Regions from separate parts of the Hyphomonas sp. J20-32 genome, predicted to be linked through region 2. Evidence: predicted binding sites of a transcription regulator. Region 2 holds the regulator's gene; the other holds the start of a gene.
The links. Region 2 encodes HrcA, which represses chaperone genes, less so after heat shock. Its sites were predicted from a motif close to GTTAGCANTCNNCNNNGNNGANTGCTAAC; they were not measured.
Positions count from the first base shown of each region.

Region 1: groES (co-chaperone GroES) is a predicted target of HrcA. The motif match lies at 2,566-2,594, and genes of this name have one in related genera.

Region 1 is NZ_CM147873.1:2,610,038-2,621,808, forward strand. Features, by position in the region: gene AC0L7I_RS12705 (GIY-YIG nuclease family protein) at 55-420, opposite strand; gene AC0L7I_RS12710 (hypothetical protein) at 553-1,233, opposite strand; gene AC0L7I_RS12715 (DUF3137 domain-containing protein) at 1,273-2,451, opposite strand; gene groES (co-chaperone GroES) at 2,667-2,960, shown strand; gene groL (chaperonin GroEL) at 3,017-4,660, shown strand; gene AC0L7I_RS12730 (hypothetical protein) at 4,788-5,318, opposite strand; gene AC0L7I_RS12735 (acyl-CoA dehydrogenase family protein) at 5,393-6,628, opposite strand; gene AC0L7I_RS12740 (SDR family oxidoreductase) at 6,770-7,555, shown strand; gene AC0L7I_RS12745 (acyl-CoA synthetase) at 7,688-9,277, shown strand; gene AC0L7I_RS12750 (CaiB/BaiF CoA transferase family protein) at 9,322-10,488, shown strand; gene AC0L7I_RS12755 (VOC family protein) at 10,485-11,180, opposite strand; gene AC0L7I_RS12760 (alpha/beta hydrolase) at 11,262-11,771, shown strand, end outside.
Region 2 is NZ_CM147873.1:1,059,301-1,071,071, reverse strand. Features, by position in the region: gene AC0L7I_RS05370 (hypothetical protein) at 1-155, shown strand, start outside; gene AC0L7I_RS05365 (RrF2 family transcriptional regulator) at 161-604, shown strand; gene AC0L7I_RS05360 (group III truncated hemoglobin) at 601-1,044, shown strand; gene rph (ribonuclease PH) at 1,041-1,766, opposite strand; gene AC0L7I_RS05350 (formate--tetrahydrofolate ligase) at 1,857-3,527, shown strand; gene AC0L7I_RS05345 (hypothetical protein) at 3,614-3,748, opposite strand; gene AC0L7I_RS05340 (hypothetical protein) at 3,747-3,920, shown strand; gene AC0L7I_RS05335 (SdpI family protein) at 3,917-4,630, shown strand; gene hrcA (heat-inducible transcriptional repressor HrcA) at 4,673-5,761, shown strand; gene AC0L7I_RS05325 (nucleotide exchange factor GrpE) at 5,761-6,393, shown strand; gene AC0L7I_RS05320 (avidin/streptavidin family protein) at 6,412-6,750, opposite strand; gene AC0L7I_RS05315 (SMP-30/gluconolactonase/LRE family protein) at 6,852-7,715, opposite strand; gene AC0L7I_RS05310 (protein phosphatase 2C domain-containing protein) at 7,786-8,682, opposite strand; gene dnaK (molecular chaperone DnaK) at 9,026-10,933, shown strand; gene AC0L7I_RS05300 (PilZ domain-containing protein) at 11,004-11,339, opposite strand; gene AC0L7I_RS05295 (NADPH:quinone oxidoreductase family protein) at 11,431-11,771, opposite strand, start outside.

The DNA.
Region 1 (11,771 bases), 1.6 Mb from region 2:
AAGGATAGGGCGCAGGCGAATTCTGCTCTCCCCGGGCCCGTCCTTCGACTTCGCTCAGGATGAGCCCTTCTCGTCACTCGACCTGGGGTGGGTAAGCCTGTAGAATTTGCCTTTCTCGTGAACAGGCGGGGCGGTTCGAGAGCGAGAGAGTTGTTTCAGCCCGTCCCAGTCTTCCGCGATGAAGGCCAGCTTCTTGGCGCGGGTCCAGCCTTTCATTTGGCGTTCGAAAGCGATCGCTTCGGTCGGGTGTTCAAACTCACCGGCCCAAGCCAGCGTCACAGGACGTCGGTGATAGGTGTAGGCTGTTTTGGAAACGCCTTCATTGTGGTCCCAGATGCGCGCGGCAACATCCTCTCCCCGGTGCGACCCGACATAGAGGCGTCCATCAGCACATTCGAGAACATAGACCCAAATTCGCATACACACCGATATAGCGCTCATGCTGAGCGAAGTCGAAGCACGGGCGCGGGACGCACGCATGGGGTTCCATCGCACGGGGCTCGTCCTTCGACTTCGCTCAGGATGAGTCCCTGAGTTGGCCTGTGTTTGGCTTTAGCCCGGTTCGGGCGGGGGCTGGAGTTTGTAGAAGGCGGCGTCGTTGAAGAAGCGGAGGTCGGCTTTGACTTCGGGCAAGAGCCGCTTGGGAGCGATGCCGGGGATTTTCAGGAAGGCGAGCGAGACCGGGCGCGGATGGCCTCTGGCCTTGCGCCTTGCAGTCCAGCGGGCGAAGCGTTTGGCGTGGGCGTCAGGCTGGTCGATGACAGCCTGCAGGGCGCGGATGCGGGCGAGCAGGGGCGCGCTGGTTTTCGGCTGCGGCACGCGCACGGGCTTTGGCGGCTTCGGCGGTTCGTTGAAGAAGCGGATGCGCGGGCCATTATTCTTCGGGCCGGGGCCGAGGGGTTCGGTGAAGCGGAACCGGGGAATCGCGGCCCCCACCTTCGCAGGAGAGGCGGGCGTCATGCTTGCCGGGATCGACTGGCCTGAGGCCCCGGCTTTCGCCGGGGACACGGAAAGCGTCATGTCGGGCGCCATCAGGTAGAGTAGGCGCCGTGCCATGGCTTCGGCAGGTTTGAGGACGAGCAGCGCCTTGGCGGCAAGGCCACGCGGCAGGGGGATCGCGTCGATCCCCAGGATGTGCCGCGCGATGGCCACGAGGCTGGCAATGCGCAGCCAGCCTTCCGGCGCGAGATGGTCGATATCCTGTTGGTCGAGCGGAAACATGGGCCCCATCATGCCACAGATCTGGCGGGGGCGGAGAGACGGGTCCTTTTCCTACAGCCTGTCCTTTACCCAGTCGCGGGTGAGGAAGCCGTCGATCAGGTCGCAGACGAGGCCGAGTTCGACGAGGGCGGTGGCGAAGCGGTCCGGGTCGGCAAGCGGTTTGAAGATGGAACCGGCCTCGAACTGGTTGGGCGCCTCCAGGGCGATGGTCATGTGACCGTCCTCGAAAATGCCGCGCAGCTTTCCGCCGGAGAAGTGGCGCTCAAGCGCGATCAGCCGCTCCATCCGGTCCGGTGTCAGCAGGGCGCGGGCTTCGACCTGGTCGGTGGAATAGACCGTGAAGGCCCGGTCGAGTTCTGCGGAGACGAGGCTGACTTTCTGCAATTCCTTCGCCGCCTTGCCGCGCTTCCACCAGCGCGAGCGGGCCATGAGCGTGCGGCCATGGAAGAGACCCGGGTATTGGACGTGGAAGAGGAGGCCCTGGAACACCGTGCCGCCATTGTCGCCGGAGGTTTCGAGCTTCGCCTCGACGAGGGAAAAGGCGGCGCCTGCCCGCTCGCCCTTGATGAGGTCTTCGAAATGGCGGGAATCGTGGCCCGGCAACAGGCTGGCATCCTCCAGCACATCATAGGCGGGGGTCGGGCATTCGGGGCCTGTGGCATCCGACGCGCCGAAGCTGGCTGTGCCGAAGGGCGTGGTGATGCGGGTCTGGCTGCGGCGCTTGCGCTTGCCGGTCTTGCGGCCGGGCGTGCCGTAGCGAGCCTGGTGGGCCTTGGCCGCGGCGATGAGGCTGCGATAGTTGGTGACACTGGACACGTCGGGCGCGAGGGTTTCATAGGTGAAGCCGAAGCATTGGCAGGCAGCGCCGAGGACGAGCTCCTTGGTGGCGGACTTCATGGCGTAGATGCGCAGCCAGTCCATACCGGCGACCAGGATGATGGAAATCGGAGTTCCGAAGACCAGAACAATCGTCCATGCCCCGAACAGGAACGGCCGCATCACGCCAAAAACGAGCAGGAGCAGCCAGGGAATCACCGCCGCGACGGCTGTCTTGCGCCAGACCTTGCGAATGGTCTCGCGGCGCTCGGATTCGCGGGCATGGAGGGCGGGCGCCAGCGTCTCGGCCCAGATGCGCGGGCCGTGGGCGAATTCCGGCCGCTTCGGGGCGATGGCCTCAAGGCTCGGCACGTTTACGGGGCTGCCCGCTGCATCATATTCGATCCGCGCCATGCCGCGCCCCCTTTTACCTGCCTGATTCCATAGCATTGACGGGCGCTTGGTGAATAAAAAATTCACGGTCCGGCTGTTGACGGCGCCCCTGGCCACACCTATTTCCGCTGCACCGTTAGCAGTCTGGGCAGGTGAGTGCTAATTCTCGCCCTGCCCCAGCGCTGACGCGACAGATTCAACCCCAGAACCTACGTAGAAAAGCGAGAGGCTCAATCATGAAACTTCGTCCCCTCCACGACCGCGTCGTCGTGCGCCGCGTCAAGGAAGAAGAAAAGTCCAAGGGCGGGATCATCATTCCCGATACCGCCAAGGAAAAACCCCAGGAAGGCGTTGTTGTCGCCGTAGGCGCAGGCCTGCTTGATGACGCCGGCAAGCGCATCCCGCTCGACGTGAAAGCGAAAGACCGCGTCCTGTTCGGCAAATGGTCCGGCACGGAAGTCACCGTCGAAGGCGAAGAGCTGCTGATCATGAAAGAGAGCGACATCATGGGCGTTCTGGAGACCAAATAGTCTCCGCCCTGTCGCAATTTCCTGAATTTTCAACCTATTCAAAGAGGTAACTCACTATGGCTGCCAAACACGTTGTTTTCGGCTCCGAAGCCCGCGAGAAGATGCTCAAGGGCGTCGATGTTCTCGCCAACGCAGTGAAAGTCACGCTCGGCCCGAAAGGCCGTAACGTGGTGATCGAAAAATCCTTCGGCGCACCGCGCTCCACGAAGGACGGCGTCACCGTCGCAAAAGAAATCGAGCTTGAAGACAAGCTGGAGAACATGGGCGCACAAATGCTGCGCGAAGTCGCTTCCAAGGCCAACGATGTTGCCGGTGACGGCACGACGACCGCTACGGTCCTCGGCCAGGCCATCGTTCGCGAAGGCATGAAACGCGTTGCCGCTGGCATGAACCCAATGGACCTGAAGCGCGGTATCGAGAAAGCCGCTGCCGAAGTCGTCCGCGACCTCGCCCACCACGCCAAGAAGGTAAAAACCAACGAAGAGATCGCCCAGGTTGGCACGATCTCGGCGAACGGTGACACCGAAGTCGGCGCGATGATCGCAGAAGCGATGGCGAAAGTCGGCAATGAAGGCGTCATCACGGTTGAAGAAGCCAAGTCGCTGGAAACCGAACTCGAAGTCGTCGAAGGCATGCAGTTCGACCGCGGCTACCTGTCGCCTTACTTCATCACCAATGCTGACAAGATGATCACCGAACAGGAAGATGTCCTCATCCTTCTGCACGAGTCGAAACTGTCTTCGCTCCAGCCAATGCTTCCGATCCTCGAAGCCGTTGTCCAGAGCCAGAAGCCACTCCTGATCATCGCTGAAGACGTTGATGGCGAAGCCCTTGCCACGCTGGTCGTGAACAAGCTGCGCGGCGGCCTCAAGATCGCTGCTGTGAAGGCACCGGGTTTCGGCGACCGTCGCAAGGCCATGCTGCAGGACATCGCTGTCCTGACAGGCGGCCAGGTCATCTCCGAAGACCTCGGCATCAAGCTGGAAAACGTCGGCATGGAAATGCTCGGCAAAGCCAAGCGCGTGTCGATCACGAAAGACGACACGACCATTGTCGACGGTGGCGGCAAGAAGAAAGACATCGAAGCACGCGTCGCACAGATCCGTGCCCAGATCGAAGACACGTCGTCGGACTATGACCGTGAGAAACTGCAGGAACGCCTGGCGAAACTCGCTGGCGGTGTTGCCGTGATCAAGGTTGGCGGTGCGACTGAAGTCGAAGTGAAAGAGAAGAAAGACCGTGTCGACGACGCGCTGAACGCAACGCGCGCAGCTGTTGAAGAAGGCATTGTTCCTGGTGGCGGCGTGGCCCTGCTGCGTGCTTCCAAGAACATCGACGTTGTTGGCATCAATGACGACGAAAAAGCCGGCATCGACATCGTCCGCAAGGCGCTCGAAGCTCCGCTTCGCCAGATCGTCGAGAACGCAGGCGTTGAGGGATCGGTTGTCGTCAACACGATCCTCGCCAACAAGTCTCGCTCGTACGGCTTCAACGCCCAGACCGAAGAATATGGCGACCTGGTTGCCATGGGCGTCATCGACCCTGTGAAAGTGGTTCGCTCTGCCCTACAGAACGCATCCTCGGTTGCAGCCCTGCTGATCACAACGGAAGCTGCAATTGTTGAAGCTCCGAAGAAGGAATCAGCCGGCGGCGGTGGCGGCATGCCTGACATGGGCGGCATGGGCGGCATGGGCTTCTAGTCCAGGCGCCAAGCCAACCAATACGAACAGACGGCCCTCCGGAAACGGGGGGCCGTTTTTCGTTTGCCATTTGGGCGGGGTCACGATCCGCCCGCCAGAACAGATGCCAGGTATCCGCTAGCGGGTACTACTCAGCTTCGGATTTGAGCCGGGCGAGTTCGGCTCTCAGTTTTTCAAGCGTGCGAGCGCGGTGAGCTGCTTCTCGTTCGCCTTCCGCTTCAAGACGCGCAATGGCCTGCTCGAGCGCTGCCGCCTTGTTTTCAGGCCTGGCTTCGTCGCCCGTCAGGCAGATGACGCTGACCTGGACGTCGCTGCTGTCTTCGCTTTCTTCGCGGAATTCGAACTTGAACACGTCCTCGTCGCCCTCGCCTTCCGGACAATCGGCGACGTGCATTGTGTGGTCGCCATGCTTCATGACGCGAATGACCTTGGTCTCGCCGTCTTCCCCCGTCGCATCGACGGTCGTTGCATCGCCCATGGACACCTTGCTCACTTTCCTGACGATTACGCGGTGAGGCTTTTTCTCCGACTCCACGGTTTCGGCCTGGGGCGCGGCCGGGTCCGCGGTGGCTGCAGGTTCGCTGGCGCAGGCGGTGGCAGCGACAGGCAAAGTGGCGGCTGCGGCGAGCAGGATCGCAGGAAAAGTGATGCGCAACATGGGCGTCTCCTCTGTTTGACTACATATGTAGTCTAACGAAAGGGACGCCCTGTCAAGCTGGGGACGAAAAGGACCTAGAGCAGGTCACCGCCTGCGGCTGCGGCGGTGGTGCCATCCTTCTTGAAGGCGCGGATGACGTTCTTGCCGGTGATCCATTTGTGCACTTCATCCGGACCGTCGACGAGGCGCTGGGAGCGGATGTGGGTGTACCAGGCCGCGAGCGGCGTATCGAGCGAGTATCCGAGCGCGCCGTGGAGCTGGATGGCGGTGTCGACAACCTTGTGCACCATGTTGGCGAGGAAGACCTTGGCGATGCCGTTCTCCTGGCGCAAGTCCATGCCGTTCTCGGCCTTGTAGGCGATATGCATGAGCATGAGGCGGGCGATGTAGAGTTCGCTGGCGCACTCGGCGAGCATGAACTGGACGCCTTGGCGATCCTCGAGGCCCTTGCCGAACGTGGAACGCTTGGTGACATGTTCCGTGGCCAGATCGAGCGCGCGCTGTGCCATGGCGACATTGTGCATGCCGTGGCGCAGGCGGCCATAAGCGAGCCGGTGCTGGCCCATGCTGAAGCCGCCGCCCTCGCCGCCGAGCAGGTTTTCTTCCGGGACGATGAGATTTTCGATCTTCACCTCGGCATGGCCGCCGCCCATCTCTTCATAGTGCGCGCCGTGCACGGCCATTGTGGGGATGTCGCGGATGATCTTGTAGCCGGGGTTTGGCAGCTCGACGATGAAGGTCGAGTATTGCTGGTGGCGCGGTGCGTCCGGATTGGTCTTGGCCATGACGACGGCGATATCGGCCGCACTGGCCGCGCTGGAGAACCATTTCTCGCCGTTCAGGACATAGTTGCCCTTGCCGTCCTTGATGGCGGCGGTCTGCATGCCGGTGGCGTCGGCGCCGGCGGCCTTCTCGGTCATCGAATAGCAGATGCGCTTTTCGCCATTGAACAGGGGCTTGAGGTATTTCTCTTTCTGGAAGTCCGTACCGTGGGCGAGCAGCGTGAGCATGGTCGCGTCATCCGGGCCCTGCGAGTTCATCGACAACGCGCCGAGATGGCTTTGTCCCAGCTCCATCTGCACGAGCGCGTTGGCGAGCGGGCCAAGGCCCATGCCGCCATGCTCGGTCGGGATGAAGGGCAGCCAGAGGCCCTGGGCGCGGGCCTTCTTGCGCAGCGCGGCGAGCACCGTCTTGTAGGCCTTGCCGGCGGCCATTTCCTTTTCGGCCGGGATGCATTCGTCCTGCACCCATTGGCGCACGCGCTCGCGTACTTCCTTTGCGTCGTCTGGAATGGTGAAATCGATAGCCATTGGTGTTTCTCCCTGTTTTCTGGGACCAAGGCTAAGCGCGAACCGGTCCTTTGCCCATAGCTGCCGCATGGTCAGGCGTTCCCAGCAGGCCCGGCCGGGTCTACAAATCAGGCAAAAGAACATCCCTGAGGAGAGAAACCCATGCAGATCAGCAAATCCACACCGCTCGTCGTTACCGGCGGCGCATCCGGCCTTGGACAGGCTACCGCCGAAGCCTTTGCCAAGGCGGGCGCCCCAGTCGCCATTTTCGACATCAATGAGGAAAAGGGCGAGGCGGTCGCCAAGGCGATTGGCGGCCTGTTCTGCAAGGTGAACATCCTTGACGAGCAATCGGTTCTCGACGGCTTCGAGAAGGCCCGCAAGGCGCATGGGCAGGAACGCGTGACCGTGCATTGCGCCATGACGGCCAAGGGCGGCAAGACGCTGCGCTTCGACAAGGAGAGCCACGCGTTCAAGCGCCTACCGACCGAAGACTACGCGTTCGGTGCGCAGGGCATCCTCGTATCCTCCTATCGTGTCGCCTCGATTTCGGCACTGGGCATGGCAAACGCCGAACCGATCACCGAGGATGGCGAGCGCGGCGTGATCACGCTGACGGCGTCGGTTGCCGCCATGGACGCGCAGATCGGACAAGTGGTCTATGGATCGTGCAAGGCCGGCGTGAACGGGCTGGTCCTGCCGCTGGCACGCGACCTGATGGACCTCGGTATCCGCGTGAACTCGATCATGCCGGGCATCTTTGCCACGCCGTTGATGCTGGGCGCGCCGCAGAAGGTGCTCGACAGCCTCGCCGCGTCAGTGCCCTTCCCCAAGCGCCTCGGCAAGCCGGAAGAGTTCGCCTCGCTGGCCATGCAATTTGCCACCAACGGCTATTTCAACGGCCAGACGATCCGCCTCGACGGAGCGATCCGGATGGCGCCGCGTTGATCTGACCGAAGACGCAGCGTCCATCTACGTTTCTGGCTTTGCTGCCCCGGCGGCAAGGCCATACACTCGCAAAAAATATAATCAGGGAGACGACATATCGTGGCCAAGGCTTTTGACTGGAATTTCGGGGATATGCTGGACGCAGTGGGCGAGGTGCTGGGCGACGATGCCCCGGCCCTGATCCATGGCGATCGGGTGATTACATGGCCCGAGATGACGGCGCGGTCGAACCGGCTGGCGCGGAACCTGCGCGAGATGGGCGCCAAGACCGGCGACAAGGCCGGTTTCTACCTGCGCAACCAGCCGGAATACATCGAGGCGCTGGCGGCCTGTTTCAAAGGACGGCTGACGCATGTGAACGTCAATTACCGTTATCTCGACGACGAGCTGGTCTACATTTTCGACAATTCGGATTCCACGGTCGTTTTCTACGACATTGAGTTCATCGAGCAGGTCGAGCGGGTGCGCGGGCGCCTGCCGGGCGTAATCGCCTGGGTGCAAATTGGCGGCGACAGCGTGCCGGACTTTGCTGTGGCCTATGAAGACCTGGCCACGAAGGGGGATGCCTCCCCGCTCGGGATCGAGCGATCAGGCGACGATTTGCTGTTCCTCTACACCGGCGGGACGACGGGCATGCCCAAAGGCGTGATGTGGTCGCATGGAATTTGGCGGCAGGCCGGCATGGAGGGTGTCGCCAAGGCGGGCGGCGTGGTGCCGAAGGACCTCGCCGCACATGTCGACAATGCGCTGGAGATCGGCCGGCATGCGCGGATCATTCCCGCCTGCCCGCTGATGCACGGCACGGGCCTGTTCACGGCCATGGGCGTGATGCTGAACGGCGGCACGATCGTGACGCTGACCGAGAACAAGAATTTCAGCCCGCAGAACCTGTGGGAGACGGTCGACAAGAACGGCGTGACCAATATGGCCATTGTCGGCGATGCGTTCGGCAAGCCCATGCTGAAGGAATTGGACGAGAATCCCGGCAAGTATGACCTTTCCACCGTCGTGGCGGTGGTCTCGTCGGGCGTTATGTGGTCGAGCGAGATCAAGCGCGGCCTGCTGAAGCACATGCCGCAGGCGGCCATGATGGACAGTTTCGGCGCGTCGGAAGCGGTGGGCTTCGGCTCGTCCGCGATGACGGCGGACGGCGAGGTGAAAACCTCGAAATTCGAGCTTGGCCCGCAATGCAAGGTGTTCTCGGAGGATCATCGCGAGATCCAGCCGGGCAGCGGCGAGGCGGGTTTCGTGGCGCGCGGCGGCGCGGTGCCGCTCGGCTATTACAAGGACCCGGAGAAGACGGCGAAGACCTTCCCGACCATCAATGGCGTTCGCTATTCCATCCCGGGCGACTGGTGCACCGTGGAAGCCGACGGCTCGATGACGCTTCTGGGGCGCGGGTCGAACTGTATCAACACGGCCGGTGAAAAGGTTTATCCCGAAGAAGTCGAAGAAGCGCTGAAACTGCACGATGCGGTACGCGACGCGCTGGTGGTCGGCCTGCCGGACGAAAAGTGGGGCCAGGCCGTTACGGCGGTGGTGTCACTCGATGGTGAAGTTTCGGAAGACGAGCTGCGTGCCTTCGTGGCGACCAAGATCGCGCGGTTCAAGTCACCCAAGCGCATCTTCTTCAAGGCGGACCTCGGCCGCGCCGTGAACGGCAAGGCCGACTATAAGACGATCAAGGCGTTTGCAGTGGAGCAAGCGAGCGCGAAAGCCTAGGCGGTTTGCTTGTCCCGGAAGCGCGGAATGCGGTAGAGGCAGGCATGACCGACACATCCAAACCGAACGGCCCGCTACATGGGCTGAAAGTCGTCGAGATGGGGCAGCTTATCGCGGGTCCCTTCTGCGGCCAGTTGCTAGGCGACATGGGCGCCGAAGTCGTGAAGATCGAGCCGCCCGGCAAGGGCGACCCGATGCGCGAATGGGGCCAGGGCGACAAGCCGTCCTGGTGGCGCGTGATTGGCCGCAACAAGTATTCCGTTGCCGTGGACCTGCGCACAGAGGAAGGCCAGCAACTGGCGCGCGACCTGATCGGTGAGGCTGACATTCTGGTCGAGAATTTCCGGCCCGGCGCGCTGGAGAAGTGGAACCTCGATCCCGTAAAGCTGCGCGAGGCCAATCCGGGCCTGATCGTGTCGCGCATGTCTGGTTACGGCCAGACGGGGCCCTATGCCCAACGGCCGGGTTTCGGCCTGATCGGCGAGGGTTTTGGCGGCCTGCGCGGCATTGTCGGCGAGCCGGACCGGATGCCGTCGCGCGTGGGCATTTCGATCGGCGATACCCTTGCGGCGTCCTATGGCTGCATGGGCGTGCTCGCGGCGCTGCACCACCGCAACCAGACAGGCCAGGGCCAGATCATCGACGTGGCGCTTTACGAGAGCGTGCTGCAGGTCATGGAAAGCTATGTGGCGGACTATTCGGCGTCGGGTTTCATGCGCACCCGCACCGGCGCGATCCTGCCGAAGATTGCGCCGTCGAACGTCTATCCGTGCAAGGATGGCGAGTTCCTGATCGGCGGCAACCAGGACCCGATTTTCAAGCGCCTGTGCGATGCGATGGCGCGGCCTGACCTCGCAGAGGATGCACGCTATGCGACTCACCTGGCGCGCGGCGAGAACCAGACGGAGCTGGATGGGATCATCAGCGACTGGACACGCACGCTGACAGTCGCGGAACTGGAAGCCCTGTTGCTGGAACATGGCGTGCCGTCGGGCAAGATCTACACGGCGGCAGACATGCTGGCAGACCCCCATTATGCCGCGCGCGAATCTGTGGTGACGCTGGAGGACGCGGACCTCGGGCCCGTGACCATGCAGAACACGTTCCCGAAATTTTCGGCCACGCCGGGATCGATCCGCAAGCCAGCGCCTCGCGAGGTCGGTGAGGATACCGAAGCGATCCTGGAACGCTGGCTGGGACGACCGGCCTAGGCGGGGACTGGCGGGCCGGGAAATTTCGCTGACTTGGCAATCACGTCGTCCGGCGTCTTCAGCATGGCCTGGTACATTTCCGGCGGGTAGACCATGTGCGGCTTGGCCGGGTCGTAGGCCGGCTGGGGCTCATTGCCCTGCCCAGCGTATGGCGCTGGCGCCTTGTAGGCTTCGGCTTCCGCCGCCGAAATGCCCGCCTTTTCGAGCACGACCGGATCAATCCACTGCTTCGGATCGACCGCTGTGACAGGCGCGGCGACTTCGAGCGTCATCTGGTCCGGCCCGGCGAAATAGATCGACTGGCAAAAGCCGTGGTCGAGCGGGCCGATGACATTGATACCATGGCTGCGCAGGCGATCGCGCATGCCCAGGAGGCCTTCCTCGTCATCCGCGCGGAAGGCGAGGTGCTGCATCGTGCCGGCGGCGCTGGGCAGCGCACCATTACCGGAATGGGTAATGCCGAGCGTGGCCGGAATCTTGTCGACATCGGGCAATTGCACGATCGAGAAGAAGCTGTGGTCATTCATTCGGAGGAAGGCGTGCAGGCCGCCGGGGACGCCATGCATGTCGAACAGCGCGACGAGCGGGAAGTTCATGACCTCGGAGAAGAAGGCGATATGCTTCTTGATGTCCGATGCCATGATGGCGATGTGATGTATGCCGCTTGGCTGCGGCCGGGACTGTTTGGTCATTCCTCGGGCCTTTCCTGCTTTCCCCTGATCGTTCTTTCGGCAAGTATGCGCCTGAGAAAAAACAAGGGCAAGGAACGCAAGATGGCTATCGCAAGGGAACCCTACGGATTTGTTCATGCGGATTCTGGACGACTGAAAGAGACCTATGGCGGCCCGGCAGGACAGGTGTTCGTCGAGTGCATGCGCATCCGGCCGGACGACGTGGACGCAAAAACGGTCATCATTTTCAGCCATCCGATCGGCGGCGGTAGTTTCCTGCCGCTGGTGACGTCGCTGGCCCATGCCGGGCACCATGTCATCTATTGCAACCCGCGCTACCGAGGCAACGACACTGCGCTGATCATGGAGAAATGCGTGCTGGACCTCGGCGCCTGCATCGCCGACGCGAAGAAACGGTTCGGCTATGACAAGGTGGTGCTTGGGGGGTGGTCCGGGGGCGGGTCGCTGTCGCTGTTCTACCAAGACCAGGCCGAGCATCCGACGATCACCGAGACCCCTGCGGGCGACCCGGCAGACCTGGCAGGCGCCGGGTTGATCCCGGCGGACGCCATCCTGTTGCTGGCGGCGCACATCAGCCGGTCTCACACGATG
Region 2 (11,771 bases):
CCGGTCATGGCTGGGTCGCCCTGCTTGCCGGAACCGCGGTTTCATTCATCGTAGCAGGCGTCCTGACAACCGTACTCGTCCTTGGGCGGAGGAATGGATTCGATGAAGGCGCTCACGAAATTACGTGGGACACGCGACACTCCGATGAGGCCTAGGCACCATGCGTCTCAATATGCAGACCGATTTTGCGCTGCGGACGCTGATGCATTTGGCCGTCAACACTGATCGCCGTGTCACGATTGCCGACATTTCGGATACGTTCGGCGTTTCGAAGAACCATTTGATGAAAGTGGTGCAGGCCCTCGGCCATGAAGGCGTCATCGCGACCGAGCGCGGACGCAAAGGCGGCCTCAGCCTGGCCCGCCCGGCCTCCGATATCAGCATTGGCGACGTGGTGCGCCGCATGGAAGGCCGCACAGCGCTCGTGGAGTGTTTTCCCGGCGGAGCGGGTGGATGCCGAATTTCGCCGGCCTGCCGACTTCGCAGCGCGCTGGCCGAAGCCCTTGAAGCCTTCTTCCGTGCTCTGGATTCCTATTCCATCGCCGATCTGGTGAACGGCAATGCCTCGCTGCACGAAATGATTGCGATTGGAGAAACAGCATGAACCATGTCTTGCGAACCGCTGAGGAACGCCGCCGCGAGATCCAGCAAAATGCCCAACGCATGGGCATCAATGACGCATACATTTCCGAACTGGTCGAAACCTTCTACACCCGTGTCCGCAGCGACGAGACGCTTGGCCCGATCTTCGACACCGAGATCGGCGACAATTGGGGACCGCACCTCGCCCGCATGAAGGATTTCTGGGCGTCGGTGGCGATGAATGCCGGGCGCTATAATGGCAAGCCGGTGCCCGCGCACCAGAAGCTGGCCAACGTGACGCCTGCTCATTTCCAGATATGGCTGGGCCTGTTCCGGCAGACCCTCGAAGAGACTGCGCCGACGCCTGAAGCCGTTCCTTTTTTCCTGGAGCGCGCGACACGCATCGCGCAGAGCCTGCAGCTGGCCATGTTCAGCCTGCCAGGCCTGCCGCCCCGCAACTAGGCCAGCGCGGCGCGCTGTGCAGCGAACAATTCGTTGCAGCCCTGCTCGGCAAGGCGCAGCATCTCGTCGAGCTCCTTGCGGCTGAGCGGGCGTTCCTCGCCGGTGCCCTGCACTTCGATGAATCCGCCATCGGAACTCATCACGACATTCATGTCGGCTTCGCCTTCGCTGTCTTCTGGATAATCGACATCCAGAACCGGGAAGTCCTGGTAGACGCCGACGGAAATGGCGGCGGCCTGCTTCTGGATCGGATCCGCCTTGATGACGCCTTCCGACTTCAGGTAGTTGCAGGCCATCGCCAGGGCGACAAAGCCGCCCGTGATCGAGGCCGTGCGCGTGCCGCCATCGGCCTGCAGCACGTCGCAGTCGATGGTGATCTGGTTTTCGCCAAGTGCGGTAAGGTCCATGACCGAGCGCAGGCTGCGCCCGATCAGGCGCTGGATTTCCTGCGTCCGGCCGGACTGCTTTCCGGCAGCCGCTTCTCGGCGGCCCCGTGTATGCGTTGCGCGCGGCAGCATGCCGTATTCCGCTGTCACCCAACCGGCGCCCTTGCCCTTCATCCAGCCCGGCACGCTCTTCTCCCAGCTGGCCGTGCACAGGACATGTGTGTTGCCGAATTTCGCGAGGCACGAGCCTTCGGCATAGCGCGTTACGCTGGTCTCGAGCGTTATCTCACGCAACTGGTCGAACGCGCGTCCGGATGGGCGGATAAGCTGGGTCATGGCGGGGTCCTCTTTTCTGCCCCGCCTGATTGCGGGTTTTGACGGCGCTGTCTACACCAGAGGGACATCAGGGAACCAAGAGGGGGCCTCATGGCCAGTGATATCGAGATCGCCCGGGCGGCGACAAAGAAGCCTGTTACCGAAATTGGCGCGAAGCTCGGCATCTCTTCAGGCGACCTCATCCCCTATGGTCATGACAAGGCGAAGATCGCCGGGCGCTACCTCGCCAACCTCGGCACGAAACCGGATGGCAAGCTCGTGTTGGTGACCGCGATCAGCCCGACAGCCGCCGGCGAAGGCAAGACCACGACCAGCGTCGGCCTCGCCGATGCGATGAACCGGATCGGGTCCGATACCTTGCTCTGCCTGCGCGAGCCTTCGCTCGGTCCCTGTTTCGGCATGAAGGGCGGGGCTGCCGGCGGCGGCTACGCGCAAGTCGTGCCGATGGAGGACATCAACCTCCACTTCACCGGCGACTTCCATGCCATCACGTCAGCGCACAACCTCTTGGCCGCCATGATCGACAACCATATCCATTGGGGCAGTCCCAGCGGGCTTGAACCCTCGCGTGTCACCTGGCGCCGCGCGCTCGACATGAATGACCGCAACCTACGCGAGATCGTGACCGGCCTTGGCGGACCGGGCAATGGCGCGGCGATGGAGAGCGGCTTCGACATCACCGTCGCCTCCGAGATCATGGCGATCCTCTGCCTCGCGACCGATGCGACCGATCTTGAGCAACGCCTCGACCGCATCATCGTCGGCTATCGCCGCGACCGCACCGCCGTCACCTGCGCAGACATCAAGGCAACAGGCGCGATGATGGCTTTGCTCAAGGACGCGCTGTTGCCCAACCTCGTCCAGACGCTGGAGAACAATCCCTGCCTCATCCATGGCGGCCCGTTCGCCAATATCGCGCATGGCTGCAATTCGGTGATTGCGACGAAGGCCGCCCTCAAGATGGCCGACTATGTCGTGACCGAAGCCGGGTTTGGCGCAGACCTTGGTGCGGAAAAATTCTTCGACATCAAATGCCGTCAGTCGGGCCTCCAGCCTGATGCGGCCGTGCTCGTCGCCACGGTCAAGGCGCTCAAGATGCATGGCGGCCTCGCCAAGGACCAACTCGGTATCGAAAACCTCGATGCCCTCAAGGCGGGCTTTTCAAATCTCGGGCGTCACATCGAAAACCTGCAGCAATTCGGCCTGCCGGTAGTCGTCGCCATCAACCGGTTCACCCAGGATACGCCTGCCGAGATCGCCGCGATCGAAGCCTTCTGCGCCAAGGCCGGCGTGCCCGTCGCGCTCTGCACGCATTGGGCCGATGGCGGCGCCGGCGCCGAAGCCCTCGCCCGGATCGTGACGGCGACGCTTGCGGAGAAACCCTCAGACTTCCGAACGCTCTATCCGGATGCGACACCCCTCTTCGACAAGATCGAGACCGTCGCCAAGCGGATCTATCGCGCCGATCATGTCGAAGCGCCGCGCGCCGTGCGCGACCAGCTGGCGCGCTGGGAGGCCGACGGCTTCGGCCACCTGCCCGTCTGCATCGCCAAGACGCAGTACAGTTTTTCCACGGATCCCGCCCTGACCGGCGCTCCTGAGGGCCATACTGTGCGCCTGCGCGAAGTGCGCCTGTCGGCCGGGGCAGGCTTTGTAGTCGCAATTTGCGGGGACATCATGACCATGCCCGGCCTGCCCCGCCACCCGGCTGCCGAGACCATCCATCTCAATGCCGACGGCCTGATCGAAGGCCTGTTCTGAGCACCCACCCCAACGGGCTAGTCCTTCGACTTCGCTTAGGATGAGCGCTTCAGACAGGCGTTGACTCATATTAGCAAAAACGCTAATTAGCGTATATGCAAAACACCATCTTCAAGGCCCTGGCTCATCCGGCGCGCCGACAGGTCCTCGCCCTCCTGCGCAAGGGTCCGCGCCTGGCGGGTGACCTTGCGGCGGAATTCGAGTTCGAGCTGGCCGACCATGAGCCGGCATCTGGCCGTGCTGAAGGATGCCGACCTGATCACGGCCGAGCGCCAGGGCAACCAGATCCTCTACCGTGTGAACACGAGTGTGCTCGAAGATGCCGCCACGGCCCTGCTTGGCCTGATCGGCAGCGACAATGGCGACGACGAGCTGAAGGAGGCCGCAGAATGAAACCCTATATCCGTACCGGACTGGCTTGGGCCGCGGTCATGGTCGCCGTGTCGTGCGGCATTGTCATATATGCAAGCGGTTTGCTGCCCGAGAGCAACCAGATTCCGCTTCATTTCGGCGCTGATGGCATGCCGGACCGGTTCGGCAACAAGTCTGACGCCCTGATGGTCCTGTGGCTGTTGCCCTGCGTGACAGCGGCGATTTCCGCGATCCTGGCGGTAGCGCCCTTTCTGGATCCGCGAAAACAGAACGTGGCGGTCGGACGCAAGGCCTATCTCGTCACCTGGATCGCCGTGACGACGCTGATGACCCTGGTGACCGCAGGCGTTGCCTTCGGCATGGTGAAAGGCGCCGGTCAGCCTTTTGACACATCGGGCATGGTGCGCTGGATCATTGCGGGCACCGCTATCCTGTTCATCGTCATGGGCAATTACCTGCCCAAGACGCGGTCGAGTTTCATCTTCGGTGTGCGCACGCCCTGGACCCTGTCATCTGATATCGCATGGGAAAAAACCCACCGCCTTGCCGGTCCGCTTTTCATCATTGCAGGCGTCCTGGGCCTGATTGGCGCGTTCGTCTTCAGCGGCCTCTTCCTCGCCCTGCAATTGACCGCGCTGGTACTGAGCGTCGTGCTCGTCCTGTTCGTCTACTCCTATTTCGCCTGGCGCAGCGCTGATGACCGCGACGATGGGACGAACCTCACTGTCTGAACCCCTATTGTACAGGGGCCACGGCGCCCCTAATCAATACACATGCCCCTGACGCCCGACAGCCAGTCCCTGATGCAGCGCCTCGACCAGCGCTCGCGCGACATCTTCAAGCAGATCGTCGAAGGCTACCTGACGACCGGCGAACCGGTCGGCTCGCGCACCCTGTCGAAGGGCGTGATCGCGCTCTCGCCGGCGTCTATCCGCAATGTCATGGCCGACCTGACCGATCTCGGCCTGCTCGATGCCCCGCATGTTTCTGCGGGCCGCGCTCCCACCCATCGCGGCCTTCGCCTGTTCGTCGACGGCTTCCTAGAAATCGGCGAGCCGTCCAGCAGCGACAAGCGCGAGATCGACGAGCGCCTGCGCGGCGCAGGCGGCGACCTGCAGGCCGTGCTCGGCGAAGCATCGAACATCCTGTCCGGCCTGACCGGCGGGGCAGGGCTCGTGGCCTCGCCTTCGCGCGAAACAGCGGTCCGCCACGTTGAATTCGTGCCTTTGGCCAGCGGCGAAGCGCTGTGCGTTCTGGTCACCGAGGATGGCGACATCGAGAACCGGCTGGTCAAGGTTCCGGACGGCCTGCCTGCCACGACACTGATCGAGGCCGGCAACTATCTCTCCACCCGCATGAAAGGCCGCACGCTGGCCGAAGCCGCCGTCGACGTGCGCGAGGAGATCAGGTCGCACAGGGCCGCACTGGATGCGACGGCGGCGTCCCTTGTCGAAGCCGGCCTCGTCCAGTGGAGCGGAGACGCACCGGGGCGGGGCCGCTCGCTGATCATACGCGGCCGCGCCAACCTGCTCGAAGACGCCAAGGCAGCCGAAGACCTGGATCGTGTACGCCAACTGTTCAACGAGCTTGAACGCCAGCAAAGCCTGCTCGATATCCTCGATACGACACGTGAGGCCGATGGCGTGCGCCTGTTCATCGGTGCGGAGAACCAGCTTTTTCCGCTCTCGGGTTCAAGTGTGATCGTGGCCCCCTATATGGGCGGGGCGAAACATGTCATTGGCGCGCTTGGCGTGATCGGCCCGACACGGCTGAACTATGCCCGCGTCATACCGATGGTGGATTATACCGCAAAGGTGATCGGCGAAATCCTCGCCGCCCGGCGCGCAAAGGATGGGAAGTGATGAACGACGAGACCAAGACCGGCCAGAACGCCGACATCGATCCAAACGCCTCACGGGCAGAGCTGAAATCAGCCGCCGACGAGATGCTCAAGAACGCCCGCGCCCAGGCGGCCGAAAGCATGGAAGCCGAGGCTGACTCGGAAATCTCGCCGGAACAGGAAGCGATGCGCCTGAAGATCGAGGCCGAGGAACTGCGCGAGCAGTTGCTGCGCACACTGGCCGATCTCGACAATACGCGCAAACGCGCCGAACGGCAGGTCTCCGATGCCCGCGTCTACGCCATCGAACGTTTCGCCGGTGACCTGCTCAGCGTCTCCGACAACCTGGCCCGCGCCCTTGCCGCCCTGCCGGATGACGACCGCGCCAACCTGTCTGATGCCGGCAACAACCTGCTCAGCGGCATCGAGATGACCGCCAAGGAACTGGAAACCGCGCTCGGCCGCCATGGCGTCAAACCCATCGACGCCGCGCCCGGATCGGCCTTCGACCCGAACCTGCACCAAGCCGTGGCCCAAGTGCCGTCAGAGCATCCATCCGGCACCATCGCCTCGCTGTTCCAGCCCGGCTGGAAAATCGGCGACCGCACATTGCGCGCCGCGATGGTGGCGGTGAGCGCGGGGAACGCGAACTAAAATAGTTGCCGGCGGCACCTACGCCTTGACGAAAACGTCGCTGCCGATCCGTGTGGCAGCCCAGAGGAATTCGGCTTCGTTTTCCTCCTTCACGTCAGCGCCGTGCAGGAATTGCGCCTCGATCCGGGGATTGCCTTTCTCGCCCGTCATCTGGCCGACCCATGCGATGACCGTTCCGTACTTTTCGTAGCTGCACGTGAACGCGATCCGGTCGCCATTGGCCCAGCCGACAACCGGCACTTTCATCACGCCCTCGTCGGCAACACCGGAATTGAAGGTTCCCGATAGCGACGCGCCATCCTGTTTCAGTTCAAGCACCGATTTGCGCGCGCTGACCCATTTTCCCGAAAATCCCACCACGTATCCTCCCGATTGAAACAAACGCATCGCGCCCGCATGGCGCGGGCCGTTGCAACCTGCTTCAACTATCGGGCATCCGCCGCCAGCCGGGCTTGACCTCAATCAACCTGGCCCGGACGCACCAGTTTCCACGCCGTCACCGTGCCCGGCTGCCAGTTCGGGACAATCACGGTGTCGCCGAATATCTTGAGGTCGTTCTGGAAGGTTGGCGTTTCGTCGCCTGTCGTATCAAGCAGGGTCGTCACGGCGCCGTCGTCAGCCACATAATGGACCTGCCCGGGCCATGACGAGACAAGGTATCCCCCGCCCGGCACGAGGCCGATACCATCCGCATTGCTCATGCCGGTCGCGATCTCGGCGATGGTTCCGTCGGAGGTGACGCTGAACAGCGACCCTGTCTCCATGGTCGAAACCAGCAGTCGGTCGCCATCCCCCAGAACGCCATTGATGCCGCCGAAGCGCGCGTCCTCGAGCCAGAGCGTGGCCACTCCATCCTTGATGCGGTGAATACGACCCGTGCCGGAATCGGAAACATAGACAGCGCCATTCCATGCGGTAACGCCATTGAGGAAGACGGCGCCGTCGACCGGAATCTTCTTCCCAAGGCCGCCCTTCCCGGCATCGAACACCATCACGGCGTCGATGTCGGAGGCATAAAGCTTGCCGCCCTGGATCGCGAGGCCCTTCGGCCCGTTGGTCTTCGATGCCCAATACATCTCGATCAGCTCGCCGTCGGGCGATATCATGGAGATGAAACCGTCGCCGTTCTTCGCGTCGCCGTCATCAATCCCGACATTCGAGACGAGATAGTTCCCGTCCGGCGCGCGGACCACGCTTTCCGGCGCCGAGAACCCGTCAGCGATCCAGAGCGGTTCAAGCGTCGGGACAGCCGCAATCCTTGCCGGTGCCGCCGCGCAGGCGGCCAGGATGGCGAAAGCAGGAAAGGCGAGAAAGCGCAGCATAGGTCATGTCTCCCTGGATGGTCGTGTCCGCCATCTGGTGGGCGGTTGGGTCCACTATGCCGATATCCGTCTACAGGACCAGCCCGGCCGCCTCCGCCTGGTCAATATCGTCGATACGCAGGAGCACGCCGCAGGCATCGTCGCGGGCCTTGATCCGGTTCATGTCCCGTTTGGGCGTGCTTTCAAATGCGCGAAGCGCGTCCACCGCGCCGCAGAGGCCCTTGCCTTCAACCAGTGCCATGAAGCGCTCCGGCGTATGCGTGCCATAGGGCGAAATCAGCCGGTACAGGCCGTCGCTCATCAAGCAGATCATGTCCCCCGCTTCCACGGCCATTTCCAGCGTCTTAAGGTTCGCGGCCGCGCGCGGGTCAAGACCGAAACAGGTGCGATTGCCATTTGAGCGCCGCCGGTCGTTCTGCAGGTGCGCAAGCCGTTCTTCCGGAGACACGGCCAGCAGGCGACGGGCCGTCACGGTTTCATCGTCCGCCTTGCCCGGCGACCCGATCACCGTCACGCCAGCGCCGCGCCGCAACAGCGCCATGCAGTCGCCAAGCCAGGCAAACTCGGCCCGGCCATTGGCAACATGCATCCACATGCCGGATGCAATGGGCCGGGCTTCGCCGGGCAGGTCGTCAAGCGGGATGCGGGTTTCCTTTTCCGCACGGGCGCGAACGTCTGTCAGGACTTCCGCAAAATGGGTTTCCGGCGTGTCGCCGGGAGACGGCGGCGCCATCAGGCGCGTGCTGAGCGCTGCGGCGATCCATGCCGCGCCGCTCTCGGCCTCCGGGAAGGGCTTCAGGTCTGTGACATCGGTTGCCCCGTCGAGCGCCCATGCTGTCCCGGCAGCCTCGTCAAAGCCGAACCGGTCGTCGCCCGTCCTGCCAGGCGTGCCGGGATCGTTCACGGTCTCCAAAACCGACACGCGCGAGGCAATGAGTCCCGAGACTCCGGACATTTCATCACCCATGGGGACGCCCTCGCAGCTGTGTCGTTTGGGTGATGATGCTCCGATGGCGCCACTGCGGCAACCGGCAGGCCCCGTCAAATCGCCCATTTCGGGTTGCAATTCGGTAATGGCTGCGAGAATGGCTTTCACGACTGTGTTGATACTGGTTAAACCCCGTGTAAAAGCGCCGCATCACCCCTTGAGCGGGGGGATCGGCTCACCATATCGCATCTGAACAGGCGAACGGCTTTAAATTCCGTCCCCGCCGTCTCATATGAACCCTTGAGAGCCACTGGCTTCCGGGGCTGCTGAGCAGACCGAACCCAAACAAGGCCCGTGGCGGCTAACAGAAGAGAGACATGCAATGAGCAAGATTATCGGTATCGACCTTGGGACCACGAACTCCTGCGTCGCCGTCATGGAAGGCGGAACGGCGAAAGTCATCGAAAACGCCGAAGGCCAGCGCACCACGCCGTCCGTCGTCGCCTTTACGGAAAGCGGCGAACGCCTGATCGGGCAGCCTGCCAAGCGCCAGGCTGTCACCAACCCCGATTTCACCTATTACGCCATCAAGCGCCTGATCGGCCGCACGTACAACGATCCCACCGCCCAGAAAGACAAGGCCATGTCGCCCTTCGGCATCGTCGAAGGCAAGGCAGGCGATGCCTGGGTCAAGGGTCGCGACCAGGACTATTCCCCGCAGGAAATTTCCGCCTTCATTCTCACCAAGATGAAGGAAACGGCTGAAGACTATCTCGGCACGCCGGTGACACAGGCCGTCATCACGGTGCCTGCCTACTTCAACGACGCCCAGCGTCAGGCCACGAAAGACGCCGGCAAGATTGCCGGCCTTGAAGTCCTGCGCATCATCAACGAGCCGACGGCTGCAGCCCTCGCCTACGGTCTCGACAAGGGTGAGAACAAGACAATCGCCGTGTACGACCTTGGTGGTGGTACATTCGACGTCTCGCTGCTCGAAATCGGTGACGGCGTGTTCGAAGTGCTCTCGACCAATGGTGACACGTTCCTCGGCGGTGAAGACTTCGATCTTCGCATCGTCGACTTCCTCGCTGGCGAGTTCAAGAAGGATCAGGGCATCGACCTGAAGGCCGACAAGCTCGCGCTCCAGCGCCTCAAGGAAGAAGCCGAGAAAGCCAAGAAGGAACTGTCGTCTGCCAACCAGTACGAGGTGAACCTGCCCTTCATCACCGCTGATGCGACCGGCCCGAAACACCTCAATATCAAACTGACCCGCGCCAAGCTGGAAAGCCTTGTCGAAGACCTCGTCAAGCGCACCATCGATCCGTGCCAGAAGGCCCTGAAAGATGCCGGCAAGACCGCGTCTGACATTGATGAAGTCGTCCTCGTCGGCGGCATGACCCGCATGCCCGCCGTGCAGGAAGCGGTGAAGAAATTCTTCAATCGCGAGCCCCACAAGGGCGTGAACCCGGATGAAGTCGTGGCGCTTGGCGCAGCGATCCAGGGCGGCGTGCTGCAAGGCGACGTGAAGGACGTGGTCCTGCTCGACGTGACCCCGCTCTCGCTCGGCATCGAAACGCTGGGCGGCGTGTTCACGCGTCTCATCGACCGCAACACGACGATCCCGACCAAGAAAAGCCAGATCTTCTCGACCGCTGACGACAATCAGGGTGCTGTGACGATCAAGGTCGCCCAGGGCGAGCGCGAAATGGCCGCTGACAACAAGCAGCTCGGCCAGTTCAATCTCGAAGGCATCCCGCCGGCCCCGCGCGGCCTGCCGCAAATCGAGGTCACGTTCGACATCGACGCCAACGGCATCGTGTCAGTCTCGGCCAAGGACAAGGCCACCGGCAAGGAACAGCAGATCACCATCCAGGCGGATGGCGGCCTGACGGACGAGGACATCAAGAAAATGATGGCCGACGCCGAAGCCAATGCCGGCGCCGACAAGGCCCGTCGTGAGCTCGTCGAAGCCAAGAACAATTCCGAAGCGCTGATTCACCAGACTGAAAAGCAGGTGGAAGAGCATGGCGACAAGGTCTCTGCTGAAGTGAAAGCCGAAATCGAAAAAGCCGTTGAAGAGCTGAAAGCCGCGCGTGAAACCGACAATGTCGGTGACATACAGGCCAAGCACCAGGCCCTGATGACCGCCGCCATGAAGCTTGGCGAGGCGATCTATGCCAACCAGCAGGAAGCTGAGGCCCATGCGGATGCATCCGCTGATGCGGCAGCCGACAGCGACGATGTCGTCGATGCCGACTTCGAGGAAGTCGACGACGCCAAGAGCGCCTGACCCCTTTGAATCCCCCAGAATCGAAAAACCCGCCGGAGCGATCCGGCGGGTTTTTTATTGTTCGTTGGCGTCAATTGGCGCGGCGGGCCGGCAGAACGGCGTCGCAGAAGCGCGCGCCCAGATAGTTGCCACGCTGCCAGCGCTTCTCGCAGGCGCGCGTCACCGGCACCCCCGTATTGGAATTGGTGATCACAAGATGAAACCTGTCCGGTACCCGCCAGGCCTCCTGCACTTGCAGCTTCACACCCAGCTCGGACATGTCGCGGATCATCGCATCGAACGAGCTGGACTTCTCGTTGATGACGATGCGGCCCGCCTTGAGCACGCGTTGACGGCGGACGCGCCGCTGCTCTTCACCCGTCGGAGGCCCGGCAAAATCAGCTCTGGATGCAAACTTGTCGGCCATAGGCAAACCAATCCACGCGGCCGCCGGACGATTCCGGCGGGACACGCTTCTTGTCGATGCCGCATGGTTAACAGATCGCGAAAGCGACTGCCTACATCGTCACCACGACCTTGCCCATCGCCTTGCGATCCATCAGCTCGCGGATCGCGTCTGCGGCCTTGTCGATCGGGTAGGAACTCGAGACGTGCGGGCGGATCTTGCCCTCGGCATACAGCTTGAACATGTCGGCGCAATTGGCGGCATGGCCTTTCGGGTTTCGTGCCACGGCAGCGCCCCAGAAAACGCCGCGAATGTCGCAGCTTTTCAGCAGGGTCAGGTTCAGCGGGATTTTCGGGATACCGGCCGGGAAGCCGATCACGAGATAGCGCCCCTCCCAGTTCATCGCGCGAACGCTTGGCTCGGCATAGTCGCCGCCGACCGCATCATAGATGA